DNA from 4 places in the Pseudomonas sp. KH_017 genome. Region 2 is predicted to be linked to each of the others. Evidence: predicted binding sites of a transcription regulator. Region 2 holds the regulator's gene; each other region holds the start of a gene.
What was found. The regulator FliA, encoded in region 2, starts transcription of late flagellar genes. The targets are predictions, from matches to a motif close to CTAAAGTTTNNNNNNNNNNNGCCGNTAA.
Positions count from the first base shown of each region.

Region 1: a site for FliA is predicted at 2,044-2,071, ahead of AC3IT6_RS22700 (methyl-accepting chemotaxis protein). Genes of this name have one in related genera too.
Region 3: a site for FliA is predicted at 1,931-1,958, ahead of AC3IT6_RS20160 (methyl-accepting chemotaxis protein). Genes of this name have one in related genera too.
Region 4: a site for FliA is predicted at 2,038-2,065, ahead of AC3IT6_RS23670 (flagellar protein MotY). Genes of this name have one in related genera too.

Region 1 is NZ_CM174509.1:5,001,485-5,006,043, forward strand. Features, by position in the region: gene AC3IT6_RS22695 (PepSY domain-containing protein) at 1-106, shown strand, start outside; gene AC3IT6_RS22700 (methyl-accepting chemotaxis protein) at 305-1,930, opposite strand; gene AC3IT6_RS22705 (transporter) at 2,203-3,225, shown strand; gene AC3IT6_RS22710 (inorganic phosphate transporter) at 3,464-4,559, shown strand, end outside.
Region 2 is NZ_CM174509.1:1,680,113-1,684,671, reverse strand. Features, by position in the region: gene AC3IT6_RS07610 (protein phosphatase CheZ) at 1-541, opposite strand, end outside; gene AC3IT6_RS07605 (chemotaxis response regulator CheY) at 563-934, opposite strand; gene fliA (RNA polymerase sigma factor FliA) at 1,103-1,843, opposite strand; gene fleN (flagellar synthesis regulator FleN) at 1,840-2,670, opposite strand; gene flhF (flagellar biosynthesis GTPase FlhF) at 2,787-4,115, opposite strand; gene flhA (flagellar biosynthesis protein FlhA) at 4,127-4,559, opposite strand, start outside.
Region 3 is NZ_CM174509.1:4,422,875-4,427,433, reverse strand. Features, by position in the region: gene AC3IT6_RS20165 (alpha/beta family hydrolase) at 1-173, shown strand, start outside; gene AC3IT6_RS20160 (methyl-accepting chemotaxis protein) at 333-1,898, opposite strand; gene AC3IT6_RS20155 (CPBP family intramembrane glutamic endopeptidase) at 2,004-2,795, opposite strand; gene acnA (aconitate hydratase AcnA) at 3,036-4,559, opposite strand, start outside.
Region 4 is NZ_CM174509.1:5,209,035-5,213,593, reverse strand. Features, by position in the region: gene AC3IT6_RS23685 (peroxiredoxin) at 1-177, shown strand, start outside; gene rnt (ribonuclease T) at 251-928, opposite strand; gene pyrC (dihydroorotase) at 925-1,971, opposite strand; gene AC3IT6_RS23670 (flagellar protein MotY) at 2,131-3,036, shown strand; gene AC3IT6_RS23665 (argininosuccinate synthase) at 3,166-4,383, shown strand; gene AC3IT6_RS23660 (hypothetical protein) at 4,534-4,559, opposite strand, start outside.

The DNA.
Region 1 (4,559 bases), 3.0 Mb from region 2:
CATCTACGAGTACGAAGTCGAACTGCGTGACGCCAGCAACGTTGAATGGGACGTGGATTTGAACGCCACCACCGGCGAAGTCCTGAAGAACAAAAAAGACGTCTGATGCACACAACAAAGAGCCGCACGGTTTTCGGATCGTGCGGCTTTTCTGCGTCTGGATGATTGATCAGGCCGACGTGCTGACCATGGCGTTTTTTTTCCAATGTGGATTCAGGTTCAACCCGTCATCGACACCCTATATCTGCACTTGAGACCGACTGTGTACCGACTCGATAAGGAACCCGGTACACAGTCCCTTTCATCAAGCGCTCAGGCGCGCCGTCACCTCATTCAACCGCCCCGACAAACCGTGCAGGTTGGTGCTGGCCGCTTCAGTGCGCTGCACGTTGTCCAGGTTGGTGCTGGCGATGCTGGTGATCTCGGTGAGGTTGCGCGAGATGTCTTCGGCCACCGAGGTCTGCTCTTCGGCGGCAGTGGCGATCTGGCGGTTCATGTCGCGGATGGCTTCCACGGCCAGGGTGATGCGTTCGAGCATGGCGCCGGCCTCCGTCACTTGCTGCACGCTTTGTTCGCTGCGTGACTGACCGCTTTCAATCGCTTGGGCCGCTTCGATTGCACCGGTCTGCACGGTCTGGATGATCTGGTTGATCTCGATGATCGACGCCGCCGTGCGCTGGGCCAGGCTGCGCACTTCATCGGCCACCACCGCGAAACCGCGTCCGGCTTCACCGGCACGGGCCGCTTCGATGGCCGCGTTGAGCGCCAGCAGGTTAGTCTGCTCGGCGATGCCGCGAATCACTTCCAGGACCTTGCCGATGCGCCCGCTGTCGGTTTCCAGTTGGCGGATGACCGTGGCGGTGTTGGCGATTTCGCCACGCATCTGGGTGATGGTGTGAATGGTGCCCTGCATGACTTTTTCGCCCTGCTGGGCGGACTGGTCGGCATCGTCGGCGGCCCGCGCCGCTTCGGCGGCATGACGGGCGACTTCCTGTGCCGTAGCGGACATTTCGTTCATCGCCGTGGCCACCTGATCGGTGCGGTTGAACTGCTCGTTGGTACCGCCGGCCATCACGGTGGCGATCGAGTTCAACTCACCGCTGGCGCTGTCCAGGTCCGATGCGCTGCGCTGCAAACGGCTGAAGGTTTCGGCGAGGAAATCGCGCAGGGTGTTGGCGGCCATCGCCAGTTTGCCCAACTCGTCCTGTCGGGTGCTGGCCACGCGCTCGGCAATACGCCCCTGGCTGAGTTGCGCCACGTATTCGATCAGTTTGCGGATCGGCTCGACCAGGTTGCGGTTGACCAGCCACAGGCTCAGCAAGCCGATCAGCAGCCCCGAAACCAGCATCACAATGATCCCCAGCATCACCGTGCGATCGGCTGCGACGCTGATCAATGTCGATTGCTCAGCACCCTGCTTGCGCAACTCACTGACCAGTTCGCTCATCTGATCGCTGGCGGCGCGGTCCACGCCCTTGACCGCTGTGTCGCCCGCCGTCGGGTCACCACCGGCGGCCACGAACGCGTCCCGGCCCTTCTGATAGGCCGCGCCCAACTGGCGATGTTCGTCACGCAAGCGCTCGATGCGGCTCTTGAGTTGCGGCTCGATGCCCTTCTGCGCAGCCAGCTCGCCAAGGATGTTTTGCACATCGCGCTGACGGTCTTCGAATTGCCCCCAGTACTTGCTCAGGTCCGCCGGTTGCTTGCCGCGCAACAGGACGTTTTTCCACTCCTGCACCTGCACCTTGAATTGCAGGTTGGCTTCATCGATCAATTGCGAGGTATGCAGCGGGCCTTCGATCAGATTGGCGTAGCTCTGCACGCCACTGGACAGGAAGTGAAAGCACGCCAGGGCGATCAACAGCATCGCCAGCAGGCTGCCGCTCAGCAGGGCGAGAATTTGTGCTCTCAGGGACTTTTGCAAAAGCATCGAATGGTACTCATGACAGGAATGAGGCACGCCCCGGTAAGGCGTGAAAAGTGTCCGGACATCCCTGTCTGCGGTCCCGGCCTAGGCCTGCGGCGCGCAACTCAACCCAAGCGTAATCGGCTAGCCAGAGCGATTCTTGAGAACATCCCGACCGCCGGTAGAGCAATCGTTTGCGTTATTTTCCCGTCACAAAAACGTCACCCCCGCTTGCGATGATGCCGCTCAAGTGAACCTGCGAAACCTGCGACAGGCGTCTCCCCTTGCGAGCCCTCATGAACCACAGCATCGATCACAGTCATCGCGACACGGATCTGTTCGGCCTGCTTTACGGTTTCACCTTTCGCCCCGGTGAGGCCGGCCGGGAAATCAATTCCGCCGAGGCCTTGCAGTACCTGCAACAGCCGCAAAGCGATGAGCAATTTCTCTGGCTGCACCTGAACCTCGCCCATGCCGCGTGCGAACGCTGGATGAAAAGTCATCTGGAGTTGCCCGAGGAATTTTTCGAGGCGCTGCACGAAGGCTCGCGCTCGACGCGCATCGAACATGTCGACTCCGCGTTGCTGGCGGTGGTCAACGATGTGGTGTTCAACCTCAGCAACATGGTCTCGTCGGATGTCTCGACCCTGTGGGTGTGCGCCCGCAGCCAATTGATCATCAGTGCACGCCTGCAACCGCTGCACTCGGTGGACAAATTGCGCTCGTCGGTGAAGGCCCGGGAGTGCTTTCGCTCCCCGCTGGAGTTGCTGGTGCATTTGCTGCGCGACCAGGGTGAAGTGCTGACCCAGATCGTGCGCAAGACCAGCCAGAGTGTGGACCAGATCGAAGACGAGTTGCTGTCCTCGCGGCTGTCGACCAACCGCGCTGAACTGGGCGCTAACCGCCGGGTGCTGGTGCGCTTGCAACGGCTGCTGGCGCTGGAACCGGGCTCGTTGCTGCGCCTGCTCAACCGGCCGCCGCAATGGCTGCAAAAGGAAGACGTGAAGGAGTTGCGCAAATCCACTGAGGAGTTTGCGCTGATCATCAACGACCTCACGGCGCTGGGTGAGCGGATCAAGCTGTTGCAGGAAGAGATCGCCGCCAACATCAACGAACAGACCAACCGCACGCTGTTCACCCTGACAGTGGTGACGGTGCTGGCGCTGCCGATCAACATCATCGCCGGTTTCTTCGGCATGAACGTCGGCGGCATTCCGCTGGCCGATGATCCAGAGGGTTTCTGGATCCTGGTGGCGCTGGTCGCGACCTTTACCGTGATCGCCGGGCGCTGGGCGTTTCGCAAGCAGCAGGATTACTGACCGCAGCTGGAATCTTGTGGGAGCGGGCTTGCTCGCGAAGGCGTCAGGCCAGTCAATATCAATGTTGAATGACGCACCGCCTTCGCGAGCAAGCCCGCTCCCACAGGGTTCACCTTCAAAGACCGGTGATTTCAAATCAACGGCCCGCAAATCCCCCAAACACTGACCCAGAGCAGCCTCCCTGTAACAATTGGCAACGATTATCACTGATACACCTCCCTCCTCAGGAATGTCAGTGATGGCTACGCCCTCCTTCACCGCCGCCCCGGCGCCCGCCAGTAGCGCCATACCGCAACTCGACAAGAAACCCGGCCTGCTCACCATCGTGGTGTTTTTCGCCGTGCTGGCCATCGGTTTGTTGTTTACCGCTTACAGCCTGATGCACGACATGAACGAACTCGGCACGGTGGTGACCACCTGGACGCCGTTCCTGCTGTTGGGCGTGGCGCTTTTGATTGCCCTTGGCTTTGAGTTCGTCAACGGCTTCCATGACACCGCCAACGCGGTGGCCACGGTGATTTACACCAACTCGCTGCCGCCGAACGTTGCCGTGGTCTGGTCCGGTTTCTTCAACTTCCTCGGGGTGCTGCTGTCCAGCGGCGCTGTGGCATTCGGCATTATCGCCCTGCTGCCGGTGGAGCTGATCCTGCAAGTCGGCTCGTCCGCCGGTTTCGCGATGATCTTCGCCCTGCTGATCGCCGCCATCCTGTGGAACCTCGGCACCTGGTGGCTGGGGTTGCCGGCATCGTCATCGCACACCCTGATCGGTTCGATCATCGGGGTCGGTGTGGCCAACGCCCTGATGCACGGCCGCGACGGCACCAGTGGTGTGGACTGGGCCCAGGCCACCAAGATCGGTTACGCGCTGCTGCTCTCGCCGCTGGTCGGCTTCGGCTTCGCGGCGCTGCTGTTGCTGGCCCTGCGCGCGTTCGTCAAGAATCGTGCGCTGTACAAGGAGCCAAAGGGCGAGACCCCGCCGCCATGGTGGATTCGCGGCCTGTTGATCGTGACCTGCACCGGGGTGTCGTTTGCCCACGGCTCGAACGACGGTCAGAAAGGCATGGGCCTGATCATGCTGATTCTGGTGGGCACGCTGCCAATGGCTTACGCATTGAACCGCACCATGCCGGCCGATCAAGCGTTGCAGTTCGCCGCGGTCGCCGAAGTGACCCAGCAAGCACTGGTCAAGGCGGCACCGCAACCGGCCCCCGCCGACCCGCGCGCGGTGCTGTCCGAATACGTGCGCAGCAAGGAAGCCACCCCGCAACTGGTACCGGCACTGGCGGCGCTGACCGGCAGCATCGGTGCCCAGGTCAAGGGTTATGGCTCGCTGT
Region 2 (4,559 bases):
GGCCTGTGAGGTCCTGGTAATCCTGGGCGAGCAGGATGTCGTTGAGGTTGCCCGACACCGCGCGATTGTCCGTGCCGCTGCGCGCCAGGAACCCGTCGACCCGCCGGGCCAGTTCACGAAACTCTTCTGCGCCGACCTCACGACGCATGAAGCGCCCCCAGTCCGCGCTCAACACCTTGGCTTCATCGGCCAGGCCATTGACCAGCGGCGTGGCACTTTCCACCAGATCCATGGTGCGGTTGGCCGCGGCCTCGGTCAGCTTGACCACATAGCCCAGGCGCTCGGTGGCGTCGGTGATCTGCGACACTTCTTCGGCTTGCGGCATGTGCGGGTCAATCTGGAAATTGACGATCGCGCTATGCAGTTCGCGAGTGAGCTTGCCCACTTCCTGATACAGGCCGCGGTCACGGGTCTGGTTGAGCTCATGGATCAATTGCACCGCGTCGCCGAACTTGCCTTTTTCAAGGCTGGCGACCAATTCGACGGCGTGTTTTTTCAGGGTCGACTCAAAGTCGCCCAATGAAGTTTCGTTATTGCCCATAGCTCCCCCGTGGCGCACTCATCAACCGATGCGTTCGAAAATCTTCTCGATTTTTTCTTTCAACGCCTGGGCCGTGAAGGGTTTGACCACATAGCCGTTAACGCCGGCCTGGGCCGCTTCGATGATCTGCTCACGCTTGGCTTCAGCGGTCACCATCAGCACCGGCAGGTGCTTGAGCTTTTCATCGGCACGCACGTGGCGCAGCAGATCGATACCGGTCATGCCAGGCATGTTCCAGTCCGTTACCAGAAAGTCGATGCTTCCGCTGTTGAGCACCGGAATGGCGGTAGTGCCATCGTCGGCCTCGACGGTGTTGGTGAACCCAAGGTCACGCAGCAGGTTCTTGATGATCCGCCGCATCGTTGAGAAGTCATCAACGATGAGGATTTTCATGTTCTTGTCCAATTCGACCTCCAAGCAGTCTTAAACGCGCCCAGCACCTGGACGCGCCACTTCAATCAATCCGGCAAAGCACTCGATGACTGTCTGGAGCACAACAGATCGCGACCGGCGCAGTTCAACACCACACCTGCCTCGTTCGCAGTGTCCCCCACACTGCCTTCAGCGCGCTCGCCACTCCCCCAAACGCCCCCGCAAACGGGCCGCGCACTGGCTGTGTAACTGGCTGACCCGAGATTCGCTGACTCCCAGGACCTCACCGATTTCCTTGAGGTTCAACTCTTCGTCGTAGTACAGCGCCAACACCAGTCGCTCACGCTCCGGCAAATTGGCAATCGCATCCGCCAGCGCAGCCTGGAAGCGTTCATCTTCCAGATCGCGTGACGGTTCGATATGAGCACTCGCGCCATCCTCGTGCAGCCCTTCGTGTTCGCCGTCCTGCAACAGATCGTCGAAACTGAACAGCCGGCTGCCCAGGGTGTCGTTCAAAATCCCGTAGTAATCGTCGAGACTCAATTGGAGTTCGGCCGCAACTTCGTGATCTTTAGCGTCACGGCCGGTTTTAGCTTCAATCGAGCGAATGGCGTCGCTGACCATGCGTGTATTGCGGTGAACCGAACGTGGCGCCCAGTCCCCCTTGCGCACTTCATCGAGCATGGCGCCGCGGATTCGAATGCCCGCGTACGTCTCGAAACTGGCGCCTTTGCTGGCGTCATATTTGGTCGACACTTCAAGCAGGCCGATCATCCCGGCCTGGATCAGGTCTTCGACCTGGACACTGGCCGGCAGGCGCGCCAACAAGTGGTAGGCAATGCGTTTAACCAGCGGCGCGTAACGCTCGATCAGCTCGTATTGCGCATCACGCGCCGATTTTTTGTAGAGGTTGTAACCGCTTGCCGTCATAGAACCGGTCCTGCTGTCTGCTGCACGAGCCGCTCGACGAAAAACTCCAGGTGCCCGCGCGGGTTGGCAGGCAGCGGCCAGGTATCGACCTTCTGTGCGATGGCCTTGAAGGCCAGCGAGCACTTGGAACGCGGGAAGGCCTCGTAGACGGCGCGCTGCTTTTGCACGGCCTTGCGCACACTTTCGTCGTAGGGCACCGCGCCGACGTATTGCAGGGCGACGTCGAGGAAGCGATCCGTGACCTTGGTCAACTTGGCGAACAGGTTGCGCCCTTCCTGCGGGCTCTGGGCCATGTTGGCCAGGACCCGGAAGCGGTTCATGCCGTAGTCACGGTTAAGCAGTTTGATCAATGCGTAGGCGTCAGTGATCGAGGTCGGCTCGTCGCACACCACCAGCAGCACTTCCTGGGCTGCGCGAACGAAACTGACTACCGAGTCACCAATGCCCGCCGCGGTATCGATCACCAATACGTCGAGGTTGTCGCCGATATCGCTGAAGGCCTGGATCAGGCCGGCGTGTTGCGCGGGGCTCAGATGCACCATGCTCTGAGTGCCGGATGCGGCCGGAACGATTCGGATGCCACCGGGTCCCTGCAGCAGTACATCGCGCAGTTCGCAGCGGCCTTCGATCACGTCGGCCAGGGTACGTTTGGGTGTCAGGCCCAGCAGAACGTCAACGTTCGCCAGTCCCAGGTCGGCGTCCAACAGCATGACGCGCCGGCCAAGCTCAGCCAGAGCCAGGGACAAGTTCACTGACACATTAGTTTTCCCGACGCCACCTTTGCCGCCGGTCACCGCGATCACCTGTACGGGATGCATGCTGCCCATGTTATTTCTTTACCTTGTCTTGCATAGACGGAGGCCACATTACTGGCTGCGCGTTCACAAACGGAACAATGCATGGCAGACCATCGATGTAGGTACAAAAACTGTTCATTTTTACCTCAGCCAACCTGCTTGGTCGGGCTGTGGTAGATGTCAGCGAACATGTCAGCCATGGCTTCTTCGCTGGGTTCTTCCTGCATTTGCACGCTCACGGCGCGACTGACCAACTGGTGACGACGCGGCAGATGCAAATCATCCGGGATCCGCGGGCCATCGGTCAGGTAAGCCACCGGCAACTCATGACTGATGGCAAGGCTCAACACCTCACCCAGACTAGCCGTTTCATCCAGTTTAGTCAGGATGCAGCCAGCGAGCCCGCAACGCTTGTAACTATGATAGGCGGCGGTTAGAACCTGTTTCTGGCTGGTGGTTGCCAGGACCAGATAATTTTTCGAGCGGATGCCACGACCGGCCAGGCTTTCGAGTTGCATGCGCAAGGCCGGGTCGCTGGCCTGCAGGCCGGCGGTATCGATCAGCACCACGCGCTTGCGCAGCAAGGGTTCCAGCGCCTGCACCAGGGACTGGCCCGGATCGACGTGGGTCACCGGCACATTGAGAATGCGCCCCAGGGTCTTGAGCTGCTCCTGGGCACCGATGCGGAAGCTGTCCATGCTCACCAGCGCGATGTTCTGCGCGCCGTACTTGAGCACGTAACGGGCGGCCAGCTTGGCCAGGGTGGTGGTCTTGCCCATGCCGGCCGGGCCGACCATGGCAATCACGCCGCCTTCCTCCAGAGGCTCGATTTCCGGTGTCACGATCATGCGCGCCAGGTGCGCCAGCAACATGCGCCAGGCCTGACGAGGTTCTTCGATTTCGCTGATCAGCGCCAGCAGGTCGCGCGACAGCGGGCCAGACAGGCCGATGCGTTGCAGGCGACGCCAGAGGTTGGCCTGGTCCGGACGGCTGCCTTGCAGCTGATTCCAGGCCAGGGAGCCGAGCTGGACTTCCATGAGTTCGCGCAGGCTGTTGAGCTCGAAACGCATCGAGTCGAATGCGCGCGGGTCCACGCCACCGGACGCTGGTGCAGCAGCCGGTGCGGGGCGACGGGGCTCGGCGTAGGTGGGCTCGATCAACGGCTCGGCTGCGGTGAGCGGCAAGCCCGCGAACAACTGGCGATTGGTCGCATTGTCGCTCTCGCCGTCGCCACGCAGGCTCAATTCCGCCTGGGCAGTGACGATCCGCGACTGAGTCTTGCGCAGCTCGTCTTCGAGTTCCATGTTCGGAACCCGCGGCGCCAGCGCCGACAACTTGTAATCCAGCGCTGCCGTCAGTTCGACGCCCCCGGCGATCCGGCGGTTGCCAATGATGGCGGCATCAGCGCCCAGCTCATCGCGAACCAGCTTCATGGCCTGACGCATATCGGCGGCGAAAAAACGCTTAACTTGCATAAACCACTACCTCAGCCGTTGGGCCCTACTGTCGCAACGATGGTCACTTGCTTGTTGTCAGGGATTTCCTGGTAAGCCAACACGTGCAAACCCGGGACTGCGAGCCGACCAAATCGCGAGAGCATCGCGCGAACCGGACCGGCCACCAGCAGAATCACCGGCTGACCTTGCATCTCCTGGCGCTGCGCTGCGTCAATCAGCGAGCGTTGCAGCTTCTCAGCCATGCTTGGCTCCAGCAGAACGCCCTCTTCCGAGCCTTGCCCGGCCTTTTGCAGACTATTGAGCAATATCTGTTCCAACCTTGGCTCCAGCGTGATAACTGGCAGCTCCGACTCAGTGCCTACAATGCTTTGCACGATTGCACGGGATACGCCAACCCGCACGGCAGCCACCAGCGCGGCGGTATCTTGACTCTTGGCGGCATTGTTGGCGATGGCCTCGGCA
Region 3 (4,559 bases), 2.7 Mb from region 2:
GCGATGCATTGGGCAACCGGGAGGCGGTCGAGGGGTATGCGCTATCGCCGGGTATCGAGGTGTTCTGGCTGGTGGCGGGGGATCATGACTTGAAGCCGTTGAAGGCTTCGGGGTTTAGCCATGAGCAGCATTTGGCGGCTGCGGCGCAGCAGGTGGCTTCATTCCTTCAGTGAAATGAATGGCGTCTGGGCCTGCCTCTTCGCGGGCAAGCCCGCTCCCACAGTGATCTTTGGTGTGGCTCGATTTTGTGATTAATGCACAACCCTGTGGGAGCGGGCTTGCCCGCGAAGAGGCCTGTCCAGGCGATATGCATTTCAGACTGGCAATAAAAATCAGCGGTTAAACCGCTCCACCAGCGAATACTGGGTATTGGCAGTCCTGGTCAGCTCTTCACTCAGCAACGCCGAGTTCTGCGCCTGTTCCGCGGTCTGGTCCGCCAGCTCCGAGATGTTGCTGATGTTGCGGCTGATTTCTTCGGCCACGGCACTTTGCTCTTCGGTCGCGGCAGCGATCTGGGTGGTCATGTCGGTGATGTTGGCCACCGCTTCGCTGATTCCTACCAGTGCCTGGTCCGCTTCCAGTACCCGCGCTACGCCTTCTTCCGCCTGACGATGCCCGGCCTCCATGGTTTGCACGGCGGTGCCGGCGGTTTGCTGGAGCTTGGCGATCAGTGCATGAATCTGCCCGGTGGATTCGCTGGTGCGTTGCGCCAGCTGACGGACTTCGTCGGCCACCACCGCAAAACCACGACCCATCTCGCCGGCACGGGCCGCTTCGATGGCGGCGTTCAGGGCCAGCAGGTTGGTCTGGTCGGCGATGCCTTTGATCACGTCGACCACGCCACCGATTTCGTTGCTGTCCTTGGCCAATTGGGTCACGGTCACGCCGGTTTCACCGACGACTACCGACAGGCGCTGGATGGCTTCGCGGGTTTCCCCGGCGATGTCACGACCACGACCGGTCAGGCGATTGGCTTCCTGTGTGGCATCGGCGGTGCGTTGCACGTGGCTGGCGACTTCCTGGGTGGTAGCGGCCATCTGGTTGACCGCGGTGGCCACTTGCTCGGTTTCGACGCGTTGACGTTCCAGGCCGCTGGAGCTGTTGTGCGCCAGGGCATCGGACTGTCTGGCCTGATCGGTCAGGTGTTCGGCCGTGTCCTGCAGACGCGTCAGGCAGGTTTTCAGGCGTGCTTCCTGACTGAGGATGGACATTTCCAGACGCGCCTGGGCGCCGCGACTGTCGGTGTACATCTGTGCGATCAACGGATCGGAGGTGGTCTGCTCGGCCAGGCGCAGCAAACGCTTGAGGCCACGCTGTTGCCACTGGAGACCCATCAGGCCCAGCGGCACCGAAAGACCGGCAGCCAGGGCAAACCCCCAATGGGAGTTCAGCGAGGCACCGATCATGAAGCTCAATTGACTGACCAGAATGAACGGCAGCCAGTCCTGCAGGATCGGCAACCATTTATCCGAGGAGGGAACGGCCGACTTGCCCTGATTGATGCGTTGGTAGAGCGCTTCGGCGCGGCGGATCTGTTCGGCGCTGGGCTTGACTCGCACCGACTCGTAACCGATCACCTGATTGCCTTCGAAGATAGGTGTCACATAGGCATTCACCCAGTAATGATCACCGGTCTTGCAGCGATTCTTGACAATGCCCATCCATGGCAAGCCTTGTTTCAGCGTGACCCACATGTGTGCGAACACCGCGGCCGGGACGTCGGGGTGACGGACCAGGTTGTGCGGTGCACGGATCAGTTCCTCTCGGGGAAACCCGCTGATCTCGACGAAAGCGTCGTTACAGTAGGTGATCATGCCCTTGGCATCGGTGGTGGAAATCAACCGTTGCTGAGCCGGGAAGGTCCGCTCGCGTTGTGTAATAGGCTGGTTGTTACGCATGGCTTTTTTAATCCGCAAGGCTTTCAAGTGCTGTATCGGCAAGGCCGGCGGATTGTTGAGATTATTTTTCGATCATCAGTGATGCGTCGCAAAATGACCCTTGCGTCAGCCGGCGAGCATCGGATAGGTGAACAGGCCGAAGTGCAGCAGGTTCAGGCAAAAGTGGCTGGCGATGGCGGCGCCCAGCCCGCCGAACCGGTAGGCCAGGCCATAGCCGACCCCGGCCAGCGTGGCCAGCAACACCCATCGCCATCCCGCGCCGGCATGGGCCAGGCCGAAGACCAATGACGCCAGCAGCAGGGCGAGGTGTTCACCGTAGGGCCGGTCTTTGAGGTACCGGCTCAGGCCGCCCTGGATGTAGCCACGGAACAGCGCTTCCTCGACCAGCGTCACCAGCAGCAGATTGTTCAGCAACCACAGCCAGGCTTGATCCGGCCATTTCGGCGCCCAGGCGATGACCCCGAGCAACAGTGCGCCGCCCAACGCCAGCAGGGCGCTCAAGGTCAGTGCCAGTGCGGTGGCATACAGCGATAGCCGAAGCGAACGGCGGCCGACAATCCACGGACAAACCAGTAACAGCCAGAAGCCGATCAGCGGTTTGTCCAGATTCAGGTGCATGGCGAATATCGCGGCGTTGTCGGTGAAACGCTGAGGATCGATAACGCGACCGTTGTAGAAGCCGGGTAACCAATGCGTCGCCAGGACCAGAGCCAGGACGATGAACAGGCCGTGGCCGAGGTAGCGGGCAAAAGGGATCTCGCGTTGGCGGACGGCGACACCCGCGACCAGCAACAAAAACACCGAGATTGCCGAGAGCCAGCCGAGATGGCCGTAGGTCAGTGCCAGGCCGTAGCCGATGGAAAGCAGGGCCAGAAACGTCCATGGCAGGGCAATCATTTGAAGTCCTTGAGTCGGAATTTGCGATGCGCCACCAACCTCTGTGGGAGCGGGCTTGCTCGCGAAGGCGTCGTGTCAGTCGACATCAGCGCTGCTGACACACTGCTTTCGCGAGCAAGCCCGCTCCCACAGTAGTCCGTGTCAGGTCGCCGATTGATATCAAAGTGGGAGCGAGCGATAGCTTACTGACTGTCCCCAACAAAAACACCGCCCGAAGGCGGTGTTTTTGTCGGTCGTCCGTTACGAAGCGATCAACTGCCGCAACACGTAATGCAGAATCCCCCCCGACTTGAAGTACTCCACCTCATTGAGTGTATCGATGCGGCACAACACCTCGATCTTCTCGCTGCTGCCGTCTTCGCGGGTGATGGCCAGTGTCAGGTTCATCCGTGGCGTCAGCTCGACGCCGGTCAAGCCGAGGATGTCCAGGGTTTCGCTGCCATTGAGGTTCAGGCTCTTGCGGTTCTGATCCAGCTTGAACTGCAACGGCAGCACACCCATGCCCACCAGGTTGGAGCGGTGAATCCGTTCGAAGCTTTCGGCGATGACCGCTTTCACCCCCAGCAGATTGGTGCCTTTGGCCGCCCAGTCGCGACTCGAACCGGTGCCGTATTCCTGGCCGGCGAACACCACCAGCGGCGTGCCTGAAGCCTGATAGCGCATGGCGGCGTCGTAGATCGACATTTTTTCCCCGGTGGGAAGGTAGCGGGTGTTGCCGCCTTCTTCGCCGCCGAGCATTTCGTTGCGTATGCGAATGTTGGCGAAGGTGCCGCGCATCATCACTTCATGGTTGCCGCGCCGCGAACCGTAGGAGTTGAAATCCCGCGGTTCCACGCCTTTGTCGCGCAGGTATTGCCCTGCCGGGCTGTCGACCTTGATGTTGCCGGCCGGGGAGATGTGGTCGGTGGTCACCGAGTCGCCGAGCAGTGCGAGGATCCTGGCGCCGTTGACATCCTTGACCACTGGCGGCGGGCCGCCGATGTCGTCGAAGAACGGTGGGTGCTGGATGTAAGTCGAGTCGGACTGCCAGACATAGGTCGCCGCCTGCGGTACTTCAATCGCCTGCCATTGCGCGTCACCGGCAAACACTTCGGCGTATTCCTTGTGGAACATGGCGGTGTTGACCTGACTCACGGCGTCGGCAATTTCTTTGCTGCTTGGCCAGATGTCTCGCAGGTACACCGGTTTGCCGTCCTTGCCATCGCCCAACGGCTCGCGGCTGAGGTCGGTGCGCACCGTGCCGGCCAGCGCGTAGGCGACCACCAATGGCGGGGAGGCCAGCCAGTTGGTTTTCACCAGCGGATGCACCCGGCCTTCAAAGTTGCGATTGCCCGAGAGCACGGAGGCCACGGTGAGGTCGGCTTGCTGGATGGCTTTCTCGATGGGTTCCGACAGCGGCCCGGAGTTGCCGATGCAGGTGGTGCAGCCATAGCCGACCAGGGCAAAGCCCAATTCGTCGAGGTAATGGGTCAGGCCGGCCGCCTTGTAGTAGTCGGTGACCACTTTCGAGCCGGGGGCCAGCGAGCTCTTCACCCAGGGTTTGCGTTTCAGGCCTTTTTCCACGGCCTTCTTCGCCACCAGCCCGGCCGCCATCATCACGCTGGGGTTGGAGGTGTTGGTGCAGGAGGTGATCGCGGCGATGACCACGGCACCGTTTTTCAGGCGATAGGTCTGGCCTTCGTAGTCGTAATCCACTTCGCCGGCCATATCGGCATTACCGACGGCAACACCGCCACCGCCTTCACTTTCCAGGCGGCCTTCTTC
Region 4 (4,559 bases), 2.8 Mb from region 2:
AACGACCTGCCGCTGGGCCGTAACATGGAAGAGCTGATCCGTCTGGTCGACGCTCTGCAATTCCACGAAGCGCACGGCGAAGTCTGCCCTGCCAACTGGAAAAAAGGCGACAAAGGCATGAACGCTTCGCCAGAAGGCGTTGCCGCTTACCTGACCGAGCACGCTGCCGCTCTGTAAGGCACGCTCCAGGTACAAAAAAACCGGCCATCGAGGCCGGTTTTTTTATGGGCGGGATAACGCCGGGAGGGGATCAATCGTTGAAGTCTTCCCAGCCACCCATCTGTTTCCAGCGATTGACGATGCCGCAGAACAGCTCTGCCGTCTTCTCGGTGTCATAGCGAGCCGAGTGAGCCTCACGACCGTCGAAGTCGATGTCCGCTGCCTGGCACGCCTTGGCCAGCACGGTCTGGCCGTAAGCGAGGCCGGCGAGCGTTGCGGTATCGAAACTGGAGAACGGGTGGAACGGATTGCGCTTCATGTCCAGCCGCGCAACCGCTGCATTCAGGAAGCCCAGGTCGAAGCTGCTGTTATGCCCGACCAGGATCGCCCGTTTGCAACCATTGGCCTTGAGGGCCTTGCGCACGCCGCGGAAGATATCGTTCAGGGCAGACTCTTCACTCACGGCCATGCGCAGCGGGTGATCGAGCTTGATCCCGGTGAACTCCAGGGCAGCGGCTTCGATGTTCGCGCCTTCAAACGGCTCGACACGGAAGAAGTAGGTGTGATCCGGGTAAACAAAACCCTTTTCATCCATGGCGATGGTGGTCGCAGCGATCTCCAGCAAGGCATCGGTGGCCGAATTGAAGCCACCGGTTTCTACGTCGACGACAACCGGCAGGTAACCACGGAACCTGGCCGCCATTGGATGACGAGGGCCGCCTCCGCCGCCATTGCCTTCCAGTTCGTCGTCGAAATGGTCTTCACTCACGCGTGTTCCTCCAGCAGGCGCCAGCGCAGTTTTTCACCGGCGCGCAGCGGGATAACGGTCAGCTCGCCAAATGGCAGGCTGGTCGGGGCGGTCCACTCTTCGCGGACCAGGGTGATGCGATCGGTGTTCGCCGGCAGGCCGTAGAAGCGCGGGCCATTGAGGCTGGCGAAGGCCTCGAGTTTGTCCAGCGCATTGCGCTGTTCGAAGGCTTCGGCGTACATCTCGATGGCCGCATAGGCGGTGTAGCAACCGGCGCAACCGCAGGCCGCTTCCTTGGCGTGCTGGGCGTGAGGCGCCGAGTCGGTGCCGAGGAAGAACTTATCGCTGCCGCTGGTGGCGGCGTCGAGCAGGGCTTCCTGGTGGGTATTGCGTTTGAGGATCGGCAGGCAATAGAAGTGCGGCCGAATCCCGCCCACCAGCATGTGGTTACGGTTGTACAGCAGGTGGTGCGCGGTGATGGTCGCGCCGACGTTGGCCGAAGCCGAGTTGACGAACTGCACGGCGTCCGTGGTGGTGATGTGTTCGAAGACCACTTTGAGGGTCGGGAAACGCTCGACCACACGACGCATATGCTCGTCGATGAAGATTTTTTCGCGGTCGAACACGTCGACATCACCACGGGTGACTTCACCGTGAACCAGCAACGGCATCCCGACTTCGGCCATGGCCTCAAGTGCAGGGAAAATCTTGTCGATACTGGTGACGCCAGAGTCCGAGTTGGTGGTCGCGCCGGCCGGGTACAGCTTGGCGGCGTGAATGAATCCGCTGGCCTTGGCCTCGCGAATTTCTTCAGGCTGGGTGCGGTCGGTCAGGTACAGGACCATCAGTGGCTCGAACAGGCTGCCGGCCGGGCGGGCAGCGAGAATCCGCTGGCGATAGCCGTCGGCTTCGGCCGCGTTGCGCACCGGTGGAACCAGGTTGGGCATGATGATGGCGCGGCCAAAGGTGCGCGCGACATCCGCGACGGTATTGGTCAACACGGCACCATCGCGAAGATGAATATGCCAGTCGTCGGGACGCAGCAGGGTCAGGCGGTCGGACATGAGGGGATTCCAGGCGGGTCAAACTCAAGGGAATGCTACCGGAAAAGACTCTTGCAGGCACTCGCTATCAAGTTTTGCAGGAAGCTTCCGATATCCAACAGGTATGCCGTAAACATGTGTGTGTCGGTCTTTTTGTTGTAGAAGCCAGTGGAGCCTCCCGTGCGCCAGCGTTTTTTAGCCTTGCTCAGTGTGTTTGCCAGCCTTCCAGCGATGGCGCTCACTTTCCAGACCCGTCTGGAGAACATTGAGTGGACGGTCGAGGGTGACAAGTTCGAATGCCGCCTGACTCAGCCGATTACCGACTTCGGTTCGGGCGAGTTCGTGCGCCGTGCCGGCGAGCAGGCGACGTTTCGTCTGAAAACCTACAACCCGATGATTGGCGGCGGTTCGGCGACGCTGCTGGCCGCTGCCGCGCCGTGGCAACCCGGGCGTGACGATATCAACCTGGGCACCGTGAGAATTGGCAGTGGCAACGTTTTGTTCAACAGCTCACAGGTTCAGGCCGGACGACTGATCAGTGGCCTGATGGACGGTCGCAGTCCGGTGGTTCGCCATTCCTCGGGGGATGGTCGGGTGTCGGAAGTGCGCTTGCTGCCGGTCAGGTTCACCCAAGCGTTTGCCGATTACCAGAGTTGTGTGGCGAAACTGTTGCCACAGAATTTCGAACAGGTGAAGCAATCCGAAATCGGCTTCCCCGGCGGCGGAATCGAACTCGACAGCGCCGCAAAAGCCAAACTGCAGGTGATGCTGGAGTACATGAAGGCCGATCCGACGGTCAATCACATCGAGCTCGACGGTCACTCCGACAACAGCGGCAACCGCCTGACCAACCGCGACCTGTCGCGGCGCCGAGCCCTGGCAGTGATGGAGTTCTTCAAGGCCAACGGCATCCAGGAGTCGCAAATCACCCTGCGTTTCCATGGCGAGCGTTATCCGGTGGCGCCTAACACCAACAACACCAACCGCGCGAAGAACCGTCGAGTAGCTGTACGCCTGGAGCGCGGAGCACCAGCGGAACAAGTCGCCCCGCAAGCGACGAAAGCGGCCACTTCGGCCACTTCCTGATCCAGCTGTAATCGTCGCGCCCTCGACAGAATCTGTCGCTTCGTCGTCATAAGCTGTCGCGCCACTGTAAATTATTCTGTATGAGCGGTAGACTTCCCGGCTTTCCGTAGAACCCCGTGGAGTGATGGCATGGCGGACGTAAACAAGGTCGTTCTGGCGTATTCCGGCGGCCTGGACACTTCGGTGATCCTCAAGTGGCTGCAGGATACTTATAACTGTGAAGTGGTGACCTTCACCGCTGACCTGGGGCAGGGCGAAGAGGTCGAACCTGCACGCGCCAAGGCTCAGGCCATGGGCGTCAAAGAGATCTACATCGACGACTTGCGCGAAGAGTTCGTGCGCGATTTCGTTTTCCCGATGTTCCGTGCCAACACCGTTTACGAAGGCGAGTACCTGCTGGGTACTTCCATCGCTCGTCCGCTGATCGCCAAGCGCCTGATCGAAATCGCCAACGAAACCGGCGCTGACGCCATTTCCCATGGCGCCACCGGCAAGGGCAACGACCAGGTTCGTTTCGAACTCGGTGCGTACGCCTTGAAGCCAGGTGTGAAAGTGATCGCTCCGTGGCGCGAGTGGGACCTGCTGTCCCGTGAAAAGCTGATGGATTACGCCGATAAGCACGGGATCCCGATCGAGCGCCACGGCAAGAAGAAGTCCCCGTACTCCATGGATGCCAACCTGCTGCACATCTCCTATGAAGGCGGCGTGCTGGAAGACACCTGGACCGAGCACGAAGAAGACATGTGGAAATGGACCGTCTCCCCAGAGAAGGCTCCAGATAAAGCGCAATACCTGGAACTGACCTACCGCAACGGCGATATCGTCGCACTGGACGGCGTCGAAATGACTCCGGCCACCGTGCTGGCGACCCTGAACCGTATCGGTGGCGAACACGGTATCGGCCGTCTCGACATCGTCGAGAACCGCTACGTGGGCATGAAGTCCCGTGGCTGCTACGAAACCCCTGGCGGCACCATCATGCTGCGTGCCCACCGTGCGATCGAATCGATCACCCTGGACCGCGAAGTGGCTCACCTCAAGGACGAGTTGATGCCCAAGTACGCCAGCCTGATCTACACCGGCTACTGGTGGAGCCCTGAGCGTCTGATGCTGCAACAGATGATCGATGCGTCTCAGGTCAACGTGAATGGCGTTGTGCGCCTGAAGCTGTACAAGGGCAATGTGATCGTCACTGGGCGCAAGTCCGACGACTCGCTGTTCGACGCCAACATCGCGACCTTCGAAGAAGATGGCGGCGCGTACAACCAGGCGGATGCAGCGGGCTTCATCAAGCTCAATGCCCTGCGCATGCGCATTGCGGCGAACAAAGGCCGGAAGCTGTTCTGAGACCTTTGAAATCGTGATGGATACCTGACCTCGTCCTCGACGAGGTCAGGTACCTGAAAACGGGGTGTGACGCCAGTTACTACGTTGTCGGGTGTTTTCGTTTGCGCTGATGATTTCCTGTTTTTCCCCTTCTCGATGGTCTGACCTGTACTACACGTTGTTGTTCGCCGGTTGCC